Regions from separate parts of the Clostridium sp. DMHC 10 genome, predicted to be linked through region 1. Evidence: riboswitches for the same ligand, from Rfam matches in the RefSeq annotation. Region 1 holds a riboswitch; each other region holds the start of a gene.
The links. A riboswitch is a leader RNA that binds a small molecule or an ion and turns the genes downstream of it on or off. The one in region 1 is predicted to bind S-adenosylmethionine.
Positions count from the first base shown of each region.

Region 2: linked by a shared signal. The riboswitch ahead of AGR56_RS12215 (pyridoxal phosphate-dependent aminotransferase) and the one ahead of AGR56_RS18465 (methionine ABC transporter ATP-binding protein) in region 1 are both predicted to bind S-adenosylmethionine.
Region 3: linked by a shared signal. The riboswitch ahead of AGR56_RS03410 (class I SAM-dependent methyltransferase) and the one ahead of AGR56_RS18465 (methionine ABC transporter ATP-binding protein) in region 1 are both predicted to bind S-adenosylmethionine.

Region 1 covers NZ_LGVB01000016.1:228,488-233,798, reverse strand. Annotated here, with positions in the region: gene AGR56_RS18475 (MetQ/NlpA family ABC transporter substrate-binding protein) at 98-925, opposite strand; gene AGR56_RS18470 (methionine ABC transporter permease) at 958-1,638, opposite strand; gene AGR56_RS18465 (methionine ABC transporter ATP-binding protein) at 1,607-2,665, opposite strand; SAM riboswitch class I at 2,774-2,886, opposite strand; gene AGR56_RS18460 (nitroreductase family protein) at 3,124-3,639, opposite strand; gene AGR56_RS18455 ((2Fe-2S)-binding protein) at 3,885-4,070, shown strand; gene AGR56_RS18450 (GyrI-like domain-containing protein) at 4,451-4,966, shown strand; gene AGR56_RS18445 (acyltransferase family protein) at 4,973-5,311, opposite strand, start outside.
Region 2 covers NZ_LGVB01000015.1:2,109,239-2,114,549, forward strand. Annotated here, with positions in the region: gene gatA (Asp-tRNA(Asn)/Glu-tRNA(Gln) amidotransferase subunit GatA) at 1-759, shown strand, start outside; gene gatB (Asp-tRNA(Asn)/Glu-tRNA(Gln) amidotransferase subunit GatB) at 762-2,201, shown strand; gene AGR56_RS19600 (small, acid-soluble spore protein, alpha/beta type) at 2,252-2,425, opposite strand; gene AGR56_RS12210 (hypothetical protein) at 2,681-2,962, shown strand; SAM riboswitch class I at 3,059-3,165, shown strand; partial or broken gene AGR56_RS12215 (pyridoxal phosphate-dependent aminotransferase) at 3,242-4,397, shown strand; partial or broken gene AGR56_RS12220 (cysteine desulfurase family protein) at 4,634-5,311, shown strand, end outside.
Region 3 covers NZ_LGVB01000015.1:294,290-299,600, forward strand. Annotated here, with positions in the region: gene AGR56_RS03400 (MutS family DNA mismatch repair protein) at 1-1,504, shown strand, start outside; gene AGR56_RS03405 (hypothetical protein) at 1,692-2,399, shown strand; SAM riboswitch class I at 2,571-2,771, shown strand; gene AGR56_RS03410 (class I SAM-dependent methyltransferase) at 2,897-3,421, shown strand; partial or broken gene AGR56_RS03415 (PTS glucose transporter subunit IIA) at 3,489-3,985, opposite strand; partial or broken gene AGR56_RS03420 (MurR/RpiR family transcriptional regulator) at 4,014-4,786, opposite strand; gene AGR56_RS03425 (6-phospho-alpha-glucosidase) at 4,909-5,311, opposite strand, start outside.

The sequences.
Region 1 (5,311 bases):
TATTAAAAGTGCTTTTATATTGTTCTAGAAGGATAATGGCTTACGCCCAAATCCCGCGTATGTGTATGCGACGAAGCATTGTTACTTTGCAATATTTTTAAAAAGCCGGAACTTCTGCTCCCTTATATATATCCTTTAAAAGCTTTTTTACCTTTTCAGTTTGATAAACTTCAACTAATTTTTTTAAAGCCTTATTGTTTTTATCTTTGCTTCTAACTGCAATTATATTGAAATAGTTCTTAACTGAAGGTTTTTTTGTACTTTCTATATAAATTGAATCCTTTAAAGGACTAAAGCCTGCATCTACTGCAACTCCACTGTTTATAGCTGCTGCATCAACATCTTTTAATGATCTTGGAATTTGTGTTGCTACAAGCTCAACTATCTTCACATTTTTAGGGTTTTCAGCTATATCTTTTACTGTAGGTAATACTCCTACACCATCTTTTAACTTTATTACGCCTGCATCTTGAAGTAATATAAGAGCTCTACCACCATTTGTAGGATCATTAGGTATTGCTATTTTAGCTCCATTTTTTAAATCCTTAACTTTTTTTATACTATCTGAATATATTCCCATAGGTGCTAAAACGGTATTTCCAATAGATACAATATCCAATTTATGATCCTTCTTGAACTTGTTAAAATATGCGATGGTTTGGAATGAATTTGCATCTATATCCCCGTCATTCAAAGCCTCGTTTGGCCTTATATAATCAGAAAAACTTACAATTTTAAGTTCAATGTTATCTTTCTTAAGGTCCTCTTTTAAAGCATCCCATATTTTATGGTCATCGCCTGTAATTCCTAATTTAATAACTTGTTTTTTATTACTATTTGCTAATGTACTTGATTGACATCCCGATAGTAAACCTAAGCTTAATGATAATGTTAAAAATAATGCTGCGACTCTTTTTATTTTCATTTTTCTTCCCCCTAATTTAAAATAACTTATTTTTAGTGACTTAACTTTTTTAATAAAAATTCACCTAAACCTTGTATTAAACTTACAAGTATTAATAAAATGATAATTGTAACTACCATAATATCTGTTTTAAAGTACTGATAGCCATATCTTATAGCAAAATCGCCAAGTCCACCGCCGCCTACGGTTCCTGCAACTGCTGAAAAACTAATTAAACTTACAGTAGTAATTGTAAGGGCATAAATAATTTGTGGAAGGCCCTCCTTTAATAAAACTCTATATATTATTTCAAAGGGACTAGACCCCATAGCTTCTGCTGCTTCAATAACGCCTTTATCAATATCCAAAAGTGCTGATTCTATCTGTCTTGCAACAAAAGGTGCTGTTCCAAAAACAAGTGGCACTACTGCACCCTTAACACCTATTGTTGTTCCAACTAAAAGTCTTGTTAATGGTATAATTGCTGCAATCAATATTACAAATGGAATTGAACGAAATGCATTTATTATTTTACCAATTATATTATAAACAACTTTATTCTCAAGTATATTTTTAGGACGTGTTACCACAAGTGCTACTCCAACAGGTATACCGATAATTGTAGAAATTACACCTGACACAGCTACCATTATTAATGTTTCTTTAAGTGCCGTTATCATATCTGGAAAAAGCTCTACAACATTAGGCATAATCGTGTTCAAAAGATTCCCCATACTTTATCACCTCCACATATATACTGTTTCCATTTAAATATTTAATGGCTCCATTAATTCCTTCTCTAAAACCACTAAATTTAACAACAAGATTGCCTATAGGCGTACCTTGTATTATTTCAATATTTCCAGAAATGATATTTGCATCTACCTTAAACCTTCTAGAAATTTCAGAAATAAAGGCTTCTTCAGCATTTGAACCTACAAAAGATAGCTTTGCCACTATATCATTTTCTGAAAATTTACTAGCAAATTCTTTACCTTCAATGAGTTCATAAACTTTATCATAATGGAATACTGTAGCCATAAATTTTTTAGTCATCTTTGCTTTAGGATTAGTAAATATTTGTACTATATCTCCCTTTTCAACAATTTCTCCTTCTTCCATTACAATTACTCTCTGGCAAATATCCTTAACAACATCCATTTGATGTGTAATAATAACTATTGTAAGTCCAAGCTTTTCATTAATTTCTTTGATTAACTTTAGTATAGATTGAGTAGTTTCAGGATCCAAAGCCGAAGTAGCTTCATCGCATAAAAGAACCTGAGGATCATTAGCAAGCGCTCTTGCAATAGCAACCCTTTGCTTTTGTCCACCACTAAGCTGAGATGGATAATTTAAAGCTTTGTCCTCTAAGCCTACCAAGCCTAAAAGACTATTTACTTTATTAGCTATATCTTTTTTATTCAACCCTTTTCCTTTAAGCGGGTAAGCTACATTATCAAACACATTTCTTCTAGCCATTAAATTAAAATGCTGAAAAATCATCCCTATCTTTTCTCTTACTTTTCTCAATTCCTTTTGGGATAACTTTGTCAAATCTTTATCATCAACTATAACCTGACCGCTAGTAGGTTTTTCAAGCAAATTTATGCATCTAACAAGAGTACTTTTGCCCGCGCCGCTATATCCAATAATTCCCAAAACTTCTCCATTTTCTACTTCTAAACTTACATCCTTAACAGCTTCAACTTTTTTGCCTCCATCTTCATAAACTTTTATTATATTTTTTAGTTCAATCACAATAATCCCCCTTTCCAAAATTCACGATATAAAAAATCCTCTTCCAAAAAGAAGAGGACAATATTAATAAAAAAAAACCAGCGGAAGGGTTCTATTATTAAATACCTTCCCTCATCTTTCAGAATTTTAATCTGCAGGATTTATGCACCTTTGCATGCAAATGAAACACGCTGGTTGCTGAAACGTCATCGGGCCAGCCCCTCAGTCTCTCTCGATAAGGATTTTATTCAATTTTTTTGTTATAAACAATATACAAAAAAGAGAAGGAAAAATCACCTTAACTTTTGGCTTTAGACGAAAAGTTCACCTTTGACGTGCAAAGCATCGTCAAACCCTTCACTTTTCACATAAGTGAAAAAGTTAGTCTTTTAATGAGCAAGGCAAGTTAAAACCCTTAACTTGAATTAGTTCGCAATATTTCTAAATTGCGTACAAAATAATAATTATTCACTATACTTTTAAAATTTATTAAAGTGGAGCTTATCATAAAGTAAATCTTTATCTTCATAGGCCTTTTTCTCTTCATCAGGATAGCCTATTGATATCATGCATTCAACGTTGTATTTTTCAGGTATATCTAAAAGTTTTTTTATGTAATCGGAAGTTGTTTCAGTTTCAGTATGCATTCTTTCATGAACTTGAACCCAGCAAGAGCCAAGACCCATTGAGTGTGCAGTTAAATGAAGTATAGTTGCTGCGATGGAGGCATCTTCCACCCAAACGTCAATATTTTTATCAGCGAGAACAACTATTGCAAGAGGAGCGCCTTTTAAAAATTGACTTCCAAATTCTCTACTTTGAGAGAGACCTTCAAGTAAATTTTTATCTGTGACAGCTATAAATTCCCATGGTCTTCTTCCTTTAGAGGATGGTGATAAAAGAGCTGCTTTTAAAAGCGTATCAATTTTTTCTTTTTCAATTTCTTTATCTTTGTATTTTCTAATGCTTCTTCTTGTCTTTAATAAATCAATCATCGTATAACCTCCAAACAATGTATTTAAAATAATAATACTATAAAACCTTAACTAATTAAATAATTAAAATTTTTATAATAATTTATATACCCTACATATTAAAGCAATAAATGGGTGAAACTAATTAATGCTAGATAAATTTATTACCCTAAAGATAAACTGCATGAAAATGTTACTTTTATGAATTTTAGTGCATATAAATTTCGGTGGTTTATAGGGTCAAGTAATTAAAAGGAGGAATTAAAATGAGAGATAAGGACGAAATAATATGTGGATGTTTTGATCTTAAGGTTGAAGACATAATGAAGGCTGTGGAGAATGGAGCTACAACATATGATGAGGTGCAAGAAGCTACTCAAGTTGGTACTGCTTGTGGTCAATGTGAAGATGAAGTTAAAGAATTAATTGATGAATTACTAGCACAAAAGTAAAAAGGTGAAGTAACAATGCTTCGTCGCGTTAAAAAAGTCCTATAAATCTAAGGTAAAAAATCACAAAATCCTAAGATATTTCAATAACTCGCTGAAAAGATGCTCATACAATTGAAATATCTAAGTATTTTGTGATTTTTTTACCAAGATTTATTAGGACTTTTTTTAAATCGCTCCTTCAGCATTGTTACTTCGCTCCCACGGTAGTGCAAGGAAAAAATTTTAGTGCCTACGGAATTTTAGGTGAGAAGCTTTATAGGAACAATGATATTATAATGGATTATCTAAAAAATATTCCTTTATATAAAATTAAGACAGCAAGAAATATGAAGATTTATTAATTTACAAGTGATAATATAGGAGAAAAGAGGGGGAGTAAGGTGGAAAGCAATATAAAGACAATTATATTTGTGATTGATTTTATTGAAGAACATATAAATAAAGAAATTAGTCTTGTTGGGTTTATGGGTAATACAAAGGAAGGTTTTCAGATAATACCTCAATTATGGGGCAAGCTTCGTAAGGAAAAAAATAAAATAAAAAATAGAGTATGTATGGATTATACGGTTGCTCTTAATGATTATTCAAAGAATTTTACATTCGAGGACAGTGTTCCAGCATTTGAGTATTATGCAGCAGTTGAAGTTTCAAAGCCCGAAGAAATTTCGCCAAGCATGAGCACAATAACATTGCCAGCAGGAAAATATGTAGTGTTTACATATAAAGGTAAATCTGAAGATTCACTTGAGCCAGTCATGGATTATATTTATAAGGAATGGTTACTGGAATCCAGTTGTCAATTTAATGAAAATGCCAAATTTGACTTTATACGATATGGTGAAGAAATGGATGAGCATAATCAAAGTAATATTGAAGTTTGGGTTCCTATAGTTTAAATACATCTATGACTTGATTCCGAACATAAATCTAAATACTTTAAATCTTTTTAATACCTCATAGGTTATTAAACTAGATGTAAGTGCAAGGGATATAATTACAATATATTGGAAAATAAAAGTCTTTGTTAGCTTTAAAATGAAATATGCAAATATAACAATATAGGTTTGATGAACTATATATATTGTGAAGGATGCATGGGAAAGATATGAAAGAAAGCTTGGCTCAAAGTTTAAGTATCGTTTACCATAACCTATAAATGTAAGTAGTGAAGCCCATATAGTAAAGTAATATATTAAAGAAAAAATTATTCCAAGAAGGCTAAAACCTTGCTGCCAGCCTAT
Region 2 (5,311 bases), on a different contig from region 1:
GATGTTATTGCAGGAGAAGATCAGCTTGACAATACAAGTGTAAAAGGTCTTGCTAAAGTTGATTACCTAGATGGAATTGATGATGGAATAAAAGGTATGAAGATAGGAATGCCAAAAGAATTTTTTGGAGAGGGCCTTGATCCAGAAATAAAGGCAGCAGTTGAAAGCACTATAGAAAAATTAAAGAGTTTAGGTGCAGAAGTTACAGAAATGAGTCTTCCAATAACTGAAGAAGGGCTTTCTGCATATTATATAATTTCATCAGCAGAGGCAAGTTCAAATCTTGCAAGATTTGATGGAATAAGATATGGATACAGACCAAAGGATTTTGAGGATGTATATGATTTGATGGAAAGCAGTAGAACAGAGGCTTTTGGAGATGAAGTTAAAAGAAGAATAATGCTTGGTACCTATGCTCTTTCCTCAGGTTACTATGATGCATATTATAAAAGAGCATTAAAACTTAAAAAGAAAATAAAACTTCAATTTAAAGAGGCTTTTGAAAAGTTTGATCTTATACTTAGCCCTGTATCGCCTGTACTTCCTTTTAAAATAGGAGAGAAAAAAGCAGATCCTCTTGAGATGTATCTTGCAGATATATACACAGTAAATATAAACCTTGCTGGAATTCCTGCGATATCAATGCCTTGTGCCGTAAGCAAAGAAGGGCTTCCAATAGGTTTGCAGCTTTTAGGACCTCATTTTGGAGAAAAGAAAATATTTAGAGCAGCAAGAGCACTTGAAAAGGAGGAAAGATAGGTATGAGTTACGAAACCGTCATAGGTCTTGAAATACATGCTGAATTAAGCACAAAAACAAAAATATTTTGTAATTGCTCAACAGAATTTGGTGCTAAACCTAATGAGCATACTTGCCCAATATGCATGGGACTTCCAGGAACACTTCCTGTTTTAAATGAAGAAGTTGTTCACCTTGCAGTAAAAGCAGGAGAGGCACTTAATTGTAAAATAAATAAGTTAAATAAGATGGATAGAAAAAATTACTTTTATCCAGATCTTCCAAAGGCATATCAAATATCTCAATTTGATTTACCTATATGCGGCAGCGGATATGTAGAAATACATACAAAGGATGGAATGAGAAAAGTAAGACTTAATAGAATTCACATAGAAGAGGATGCTGGCAAACTTGTTCACATGGAATATGAACCTTATTCACTTATAGACTATAACCGTGTTGGAGTTCCTCTTATAGAAATAGTTTCTGAACCAGATATGCGTTCACCAGAAGAAGCAGTTGAGTTTATGAAGACATTAAGAGCAATACTTCAGTATGCAAATATATCGGATTGTCGTATGGATCAAGGTTCAATGAGATGTGATGCGAACATATCCTTAAGAGAATTTGGAAAAGAAGAATACAACACTAAGGTTGAAATAAAAAACATAAACTCTTTTAAAGAACTTCAAAAAGCCCTTGAAAAGGAGGAAAAACGTCAGAAGGAACTTTATGATTTTGGAGAAGGCTTCAGAATAAAACAAGAAACAAGAAGATGGGATGCAGGAAAAGGAAAAACTGTAACCATGAGAACTAAGGAAGATGCTAACGATTATAGATATTTCCCTGAACCAGATATAATTCCTATAGTTATAAAGGATGAATTAATTAAAAATGTAAATGAAGAAATGCCAGAGCTTCCAGTTGATAGAACAAAAAGATTTAAAGATCAGTACAATCTTACAGATAAAGAAGTGGAAATACTTGTAGAAGATAAGGCATTATCCGATTATTTTGAAAAAGTTGTATCCTTGGGAGCAGACAGTAAAACAACTTCAAACTGGATGCTTGGAGATATGCTTAGATTAATGAGAGAAACAGAAACAGATTCCAAGAACATACCTGTATCTCCTGAAAGTATGAAGGAGCTTTTTGATATGATTAAGGGCAAGGCAGTAAGTAATACTGCTGCAAAAGAGGTATTTGAAGAAATGTTTAAGACTTCTAAAGAGCCTAAAGTTATAGTTGAAGAAAAAGGATTATCACAAATAAGTGACAGTAGTGCCCTCGAAAACTTAGTAGATGAGGTACTTAAAAATAATGAAAAATCTGTTGTGGATTATAAGGCAGGTAAGGTTCAAGCTATAGGCTATCTTGTAGGTCAGGTTATGAAGGCAAGTAAAGGAAAAGCAAATCCGCCTATGGTTAAAGAAATATTAGAAAAAAAACTTAGCAATTTATAAAATGTAAAGGAAATACCCTCATATTCATAAAAATACGAGGGTGTTTCTTTTTAGCTTCTTGGATCACTATTAGTATTAGAGTTTTTGTTCCTTTTTCGTTTTGATTTATCGTATGTTAGCCCAATTTCATCTGACAATTCCTGAGTCATTTTTTCTAGTGCACTTTTTGTTTTTTGACCAGCTTTTTTATTATCTTTACTATTCTTATTACCTTTGTGAGCCATATAAAAGAACCTCCATGATATTCTTATTTTAAATTAAAGTATTTTAAGGATTTGTACAAAATATATTATAACCAAAAGCAATAATTTTATTAGTGTTTATATTTTAACCTTTTAGGTCTTTATCTCTAGTATTAACAGATTATTAATACTTTTTTAAAGGTTATATTATACCATTTACAAGAATGTTGTGGTATAAATGTTTTTAATGTTAATAAAGAAGGCTAAATTTACATTTATGATAAGGAGTGGATTGTAATGAGTTTTTCAAATAAAACAGTATTAGGTACTATAGGAGGTTTAATTATTGCTTTTTTAGCAATAACATTGTTTATTAAAATTCTTCCTGTCATTTTAGTGGTGGGCTTAACTATTTGGGGAGTATTTAAAATAACTAAATGGTTTGAAAGTAAAAGCAATAAGAAAATGGAATTTAGTAAAAAAGATGAGGTAACATCGGAATTCTCAAGTGAAGATAAAGGCTTTGGATATGATAAAGACAATGTAGTAGATGTTGATTATACTGAAGTTAAAAAATAATATTTTAATAAAAAAGTATAATTTAAACTGGTGCATATATAAAAAGGATGATATAATTTAATAAAAGAATTAACGTGTCAAAAAACTTAATATTGTTTCTTATCAAGAGTGGTGGAGGGACTGGCCCTGTGAAACCCAACAACCAGCATTTTTCATTTGAATGTATGGTGTTAATTCCTGCAAATTTATTTGAGAGATAAGAGAGAAGTACATTTTAGAAATTAAAAAACTGTTTTTCTTATTGAAAAGCGGTTTTATTTTTTTATAGGAGATGATAAAATGCCTAATTTAAGCAATAAACTTGATTGGTTTACAGAATCAGTAATAAGAAAAATGACAAGAATATCTAATGATTATGGTGCTATTAATTTATCTCAAGGTTTTCCAGATTGGGAGCCTCCAAAAGCTATAACTGAAGCGCTTAAAGAAGCAGCAAGTCATGGACCTCATCAATATGAAATTACCTGGGGGTCAAATGAATTTAGAGAAAAGCTGGCAAAAAAGCAGGAAAAATATATGGGCATTGAAATAAACCCCAATGAAAATATAGTAGTTACCTGCGGAAGTACCGAAGCCATGATGGTAGCTATGATGTCTGTTTGCGATAGAGGCGATAAGGTTATTGTATTCTCACCATTTTATGAAAACTATGGAGCAGATGCAATACTTTGTGGAGCAGAACCTATATATATTCCACTCATTCCACCAAAATTTAATTTTGATAAAGAAGTTTTAAAAAAAGCATTTGAGGAGAAACCTAAAGCTTTAATACTATGTAATCCATCTAACCCTGTTGGAAAAGTATTTACAAGAGATGAGCTTTTATATATAAGTGATCTGGCTAAAAAATATGATACTTTTGTAATAACAGATGAGGTTTATGAACATATTGTATATAAGCCTTATAAACATACCTATATAGCGTCGCTTCCAGGAATGAAGGAAAGAACTATATCCTGTAGTTCACTTTCTAAAACTTATTCTATAACTGGGTGGAGACTTGGATATATTATAGCCGATAAGAAAATAGTCGATAACTGCAAAAAAAGTTCATGATTTCTTGACGGTAGGGGCAGCAGCACCGCTTCAAAAAGCTGCCTGTGCTGGTCTTAGTCTTGGAGAGGATTACTATGAAGAATTGATTGAAATTTATGGTAGAAAAAAACAGCTTTTTTTAAATGGCTTAGAGGAAGCAAAACTCAAATATTTTGAACCTCAAGGTGCGTATTATGTTTTAGTCGATATATCAGAGTTTGGTGAAAAAAGTGATTATAAATTCTGTCAGTGGCTTGCAAAGGAAGTAGGGGTAGCAGCAGTACCGGGGTCAAGTTTCTTTAAGGAGGATGTGAACAATTACATTAGATTTCACTTTGCTAAAAAAGATGAAACTTTAATAGAAGCAATAAAAAGATTAAAAAAAATTAAGGCGCTATAAAGAAGTTGACATTTGATTTTTATTGATTTATATTTATTGTGGTAATTATATAATTTTTATTAGTAAATTGTCATTTGTTCTCATAAAATCTCGATGCTTCTATGAATTTTATGAAAACAAATAACTGATTTACTTAAAAATTTACATAATATGAATTATAAGAAAGAAGGGACTCGCACTTGGTATATTTTGATAATAGTGCAACTACTGAGCCTCTTAAAGAAGTTTCAGAAATAATGAAGGATGTTTTTTATAATTATTATGGAAATCCGTCATCACTTCACTCTTTAGGTAAAAAGGCAGAGGATAAGTTAATAGAATCAAGAAAAATTTTGGCAGATACGATAGGGGCAGAAGAAAGTGAAATTATATTTACTTCTGGTGGAAGTGAATGCAATAATTTTTTAATAAAAGGTTTTGTAAAACCAGGATTACATATTATAACTTCTAAAATAGAGCACCCTAGTGTTTTAAACACTTTTGCTCAGCTTGAAAGATGGGGAGTAAAGGTTACATATATAGATGTGGATGATAAAGGAAAAATAAAACTTCAAGATCTTGAAAATAGCATAACAAAGGATACTGTTCTTGTAAGCATTATGCATGTTAACAATGAAACGGGTACTATTCAGGATATTAAAGCTATAAGTAAGACTATAAAAGCAAAAAGTTCAAGAGTAAAGTTTCATGTAGATGCAGTACAAAGCTATGGAAAGCTAAAGATAAATCCTAAAAAGATGGGGATAGATTTGCTTTCAACGAGTTCACATAAGATATATGGACCAAGAGGAATAGGTTTTGCCTATGTAAGAAAGGGACTTGTACCAGAGCCTTTAATAGCGGGCGGGGGGCAGGAATTTGGTTTAAGAGCAGGAACAGAGAATCTTCCGGCTATTGCAGCTTTTTGCTTATGC
Region 3 (5,311 bases), on a different contig from region 1:
GACTTCATTTGAGGACTGTGGCATTGACAAGGTCGATGAGGAAAAACCATATCTTACTGACCTTGATATACTAGGTGAAAAGTCTCTTTTTCAGCTTATAAATACTACAAAAACCTTCTTTGGTAGAGAAAAATTAATAGCAATCTTGAAAAATCCTGATAAGGATATTAATAAAATAAAAGAAAGACAGGAAGCTGTAAGAGAGCTTGGAGAAAAACTTGATTTTACCCAAAAAATTGAAGGCGAAGGTATTATAAATAAAAACACAGTTGAGAATCCAACGCAGCTATTAGATTATGTTGAAAATTTAAAAAGGGCTTTTTCTAGCCCTATAGCTAAAATAATATCATGGGTGGTTCCAGTTATAACAATAATAACGTCTATTATTATTGTTTATTATAAATTAGATAGATATTATGGTTATATAGGATTGTTTTTTACAATTCATCTTCTCATAAATGGAATTGGATATGCTAAGATATCTCCAGTATTAGGACCGATATATAAAAGAAAAAACGATTTAGAATCCTATTTTAATATTTTGAAGCTAATAGAAAATGAGGAATTTAAAAGCCCATATTTAAAGGAGCTCAAAGAAAAACTCATATTTGATGGAAAAAGTGCTAATACAATTCTTAAAGAGCTTACCTCTATAGTTGAAAGAATTGAATACACAAGCAATATAATTGGATATGTAATATTGAGCGTTATATTTTTTTGGGATTACCATAGACTTTTTGAATTTGAAAATTGGAAATCTAAATATGGAAAATACATAAGAGAGTGGCTTGATGTAATAGGAGAGTTTGAGAGTTTATCTAGTCTTTCTGCTGTGTTTCATTTAAATTCAAAGCTTACATTCCCAGAATTCTCAAAGGAACAGCTAGTGTTTTCTGGAGAAGAAATTGGGCATCCATTAATCGATGAAAAAACTAGGATATATAATGATGTTGATATGACAGATAGTATTTTTATAATTACTGGTTCAAATATGTCTGGAAAAACTACTTTTTTAAGAACAGTTGGAATTAATCTTGTTCTTGCATATGCAGGAGCACCAGTATGTGGCAAAAAGCTTACTTGCTCTGTTGTTGATATATATACCTCTATGAGAATAACTGATGATTTAAACAGGGGAATGTCTACTTTTTATGTTGAACTTATTAGAATGAAAAAGATGATAGAAAATATAAAAACAAAGCATCCAATGATTTTCTTAATAGATGAGATATTCCGTGGTACTAATTCGAATGACAGGATAGTAGGGGCAAAAAGTGTTCTTAAAAGTCTCAATGAAAAATGGGTATTTGGACTTATTTCTACTCATGACTTTGAATTATGCAATCTTGAGTATGATGATAAAAACAGAATTAAAAATTACCATTTCTCAGAAAGCTATGAGGGAAATAAAATAAAGTTTGATTATAAACTTAAAAAAGGACGTTCAGATACCACTAATGCTAAATATCTTATGAAAATGATTGGAATAGATATTATAGAGTAACATTATCATTTTCAGATATAATAAAATTTGCAAAAATCAATAGTGTTTTGAAAGATTAAAAATTTAGATCTATCTTTTAATGGTAGGTCTTTTTTTATGGAAATTAATTATAAAAAGCATTATGTAAAGAAAATTCTAGTATACATATAAGGTGATATTATATAAATTATTTATCTAGGAGGATTTTATGTATAAAGAAAGAATATCAGTATTCAAAGTTCTTTCAAATGTTATTTCTATCGGAGCAGGTAATATAGCGAAGTTTGTTTTGGCTATGCTTATACCATCCTTAGTATTTTTCATTATATGCCTTTTTTCGGGATTAATAACTGGCAGTGTAACTATACTATCTGGATTTTCTATAGGTGAAGTTTTACTTTGCATAATTGTATATTTGGTAATGATTTTTGCAATTTGTATACCGCTTAGTGTGGGAACTTATTATATAGCAAGAAATTATCAAGATACACATGAGATTGTATTTTCAGATATACTTGTTTGTTTTAAGAAGAATATGGTATTAAAATCAATAGGATTAAGCTTACTTATGACAATAATACTGATTGTAGGTTATATATTGCTTGTAATTCCAGGTGTAATACTTACTTATATGTTTATATTTGCATTTATCGTTATGATTGATAATCCTAAACTTGGAATTTTAGAAGTTATTAGCTTAAGTGCAAAGCTTTCTAAAGGATATAAGCTTAAAATTTTTGGATACAATATACTTTTAGGGATTATACCTGCACTTGTATATGTTTTGCTTAGAGGGAGTATAGTGGGAATTTTAATATATTTTATAATTTGTTTAGTTATATCAGCTTTCAATTTATTAGGTTTAGGCTTCTTTTATATGGATAGTTTAGACTGGTTACAAAATCAGGTGAAGTAATATTTTGAAACACCATTACGTTACTTGGAACATATAGTTATACAGTATGTATTTTATTTAAATCACTTCTTCAATATTATTATTTCTTTTAAATATAGAGCAGTGCCAATCCTTGACATTGAGTATATTTAGCTATATAATTTAACTAAACATATAAGAATACTATAAATTATCTTATCAAGAGTGGTGGAGGGACTGGCCCTGTGAAACCCGACAACCGGCATTAAAGAGAAATTATTGTGAAACTTAAATTATACATTATAAAAGGATGGAATTGGTAGAGATTTTTATGATGTATAAGTTAATAGTTGAATTAGTTTCACTATTGTATGCACGGTGTTAATTCCTGCAAAGTAATTTGGAAGATAAGAAAATGGTGATAAAAGTCTGTTATAAAAGCTGTTTTCTTTTAAAAGGAAAATGGCTTTTATTTTTGGAGAGGTGAATAATTTGAACGGAAAAGATAGGATAGATATTGTAAAAAACAAAAATTAATTTTGAAAAAGGATATAGAAGGAGAAAAAATTTTAGATATTGGCGGCGGCGGTGAAGGTGTAATTGGCGGTTTATATGGAAAAAGAGTAACAGCCATAGATAAAAGGCAAGATGAACTTGATGCTGCAGCAGAAGGACCGGTGAAAATGATTATGGATGCTTCAGATCTAAAATTTGAGGATAAATGTTTTGATGTGGCAACATCATTTTTTACAATGATGTTTATTGATAAAGATGAACATAAAAAGGTATTTAATGAAATATACAGAGTGATAAAAAGCGGTTCGAGTTTTGTATTGTGGGATGCGGTTATTCCAAAGGAGGATGATGGTAAAAAGGATATATTTATCATAGAACTTGAGATAGATACACCTAATGGTCTAATTGAGACATCATATGGTGTGATGAAAAAAAATAATGAGCAGGATTTAAAGTATTTTAAAAGACTAGGAAAAAAAGCTGGTTTTAAAATTGAAAGTGAAGAACAGTATGATAAGATATTCAAAATCGTATTTAAAAAACCATAGTAAAAAAATTAAGGAAGCCTAAATAAAAGATTTTAACACCTATATTGTCGTTAAAATCTTTTATAAATTATTTTATAAATACAGCATTTGTGTCTTTACAATTTACATTTTGTTTATTATATGTAAAAATTTCTCTCTTTTAAATCTAAAAATATTATAGGAACAACTAAAGATTTTACTTTATCTTTTATTGAGGCTATATCAACGCTTAATATAAGATCTCCGGCCTTAACTCTATCTTCACTTGAGACGTGAGCGGTGAAACCTTCACCTTTTAAGTTAACTGTATCAAGTCCAAAATGAATTAATACTTCTATACCATCACTATTTTTAATTGTAATTGCGTGTTTAGTTGGAAAGATGCTTGTCACTATACCATCGAAAGGAGAAAATACATTTCCATCTGAAGGTATTATTGCAAAACCATCACCCATCATGCGTTGAGAGAAGACGTCATCATCTACAGTATCTAAACTTATTATTTCACCAGATACTGGTACTAAAAAATTTGGTGATTTTTTCATTTTTTTTGTTTGTTATTATATTTTTTAATTTGCTGAACATTTTAATCCCTCCTGATTTTTAACCTAAATTATTTCTGATTTTTAGGATTTGTTTTAGATTTTTTTAAATATTGACTAAATATAACTTCAAATAACATAAGTACATTAGGATAAAAAGAATTTGGTATTTTATTTCTATCATCCATAACGTGCTTATCATATATTTTAAAATTAATAAAGGATAAGCTTGCTAAAGTATTATTTGTTTGATTTGTAAAAGATACTATTTTAATGTTGTTTTTTTGGCAAGTTTTGCAGCGTTTATAATAAAATCAGTTTCTCCGGATTTTGAAACTACAATTAATAATTTAGCATTTTGTGCATTTACATCGTAATTTTCGTATGCATCACTTAAAATACATCGGAAACCAGATATAAGTAATTTTTTATTTATGTATTCTATTATTGGTATAGAAAATCCTTGACCACAGGTATACATTATTTCATGCTTATTTTTTTCAAGTAAGTTTACAAATTTGTTTATATTGTCGATGTCTATTAGTGATAACAATTCATTTACATTTATGCCGAAGTATTCGTTGGTAACATCATTATTTTGCGGAATATTTTTAGCTTTTAGAGTGAAAAATAAATTGTAGTACATATCTAAGAATCCTGAATAACCTAATTTTTTAGACAAATTCATTATAGTTGAAGTGCTTGTATAATGTTTTTTGGCGATTCCCCTTACTCCAATTTTTTTAACAATTTGTATATTATTTATTATGTATATTAATATGTTTTCTTCTATTTTGGTAAGATGGTTTTTGTAAACTATTTTACTTATATCAATTTTAGCCATGATTCAATTCACCTCTTATATAAAGTATATTAAATAATTTTTTTTTTATACAAGAGTGTTGAAAATAAGGAACTGCCATGTGGATAATTACTATATTGGGACAGCTCCTTATTATTATTTTATTATTTTAATTCTGGCCAGTAATCTTTATTTGCCTCGATTAAATCATCTAATATTTTTTTTGCAACGGTTGCATTTGGAACAATTTTTGAAAGTGTAAGTGCTTGCCATAATTTTAAATAAGAGCCTTCAATCCAAGCATCTACAACTAATTTTTCAACAGATACCTGTTCTTCCATGAGTCCTTTTTGGAATTGAGGTATTTTGCCAACAGAAAGAGGTTCAGGACCAGTACTTCCGACTAAACAAGGTATTTCAACCATTGCTGTGCTATCAAAATTTACTATTGCGCCATTGTTTGGAACTATAAGAAGCATTCTTTCTTTTGTATTAAAAGCTATTGCAGTTGCAAGATCAACGATGAATGAAGCATGTTCTTCAACTTCAAGTTTTGAATTTTTAAAA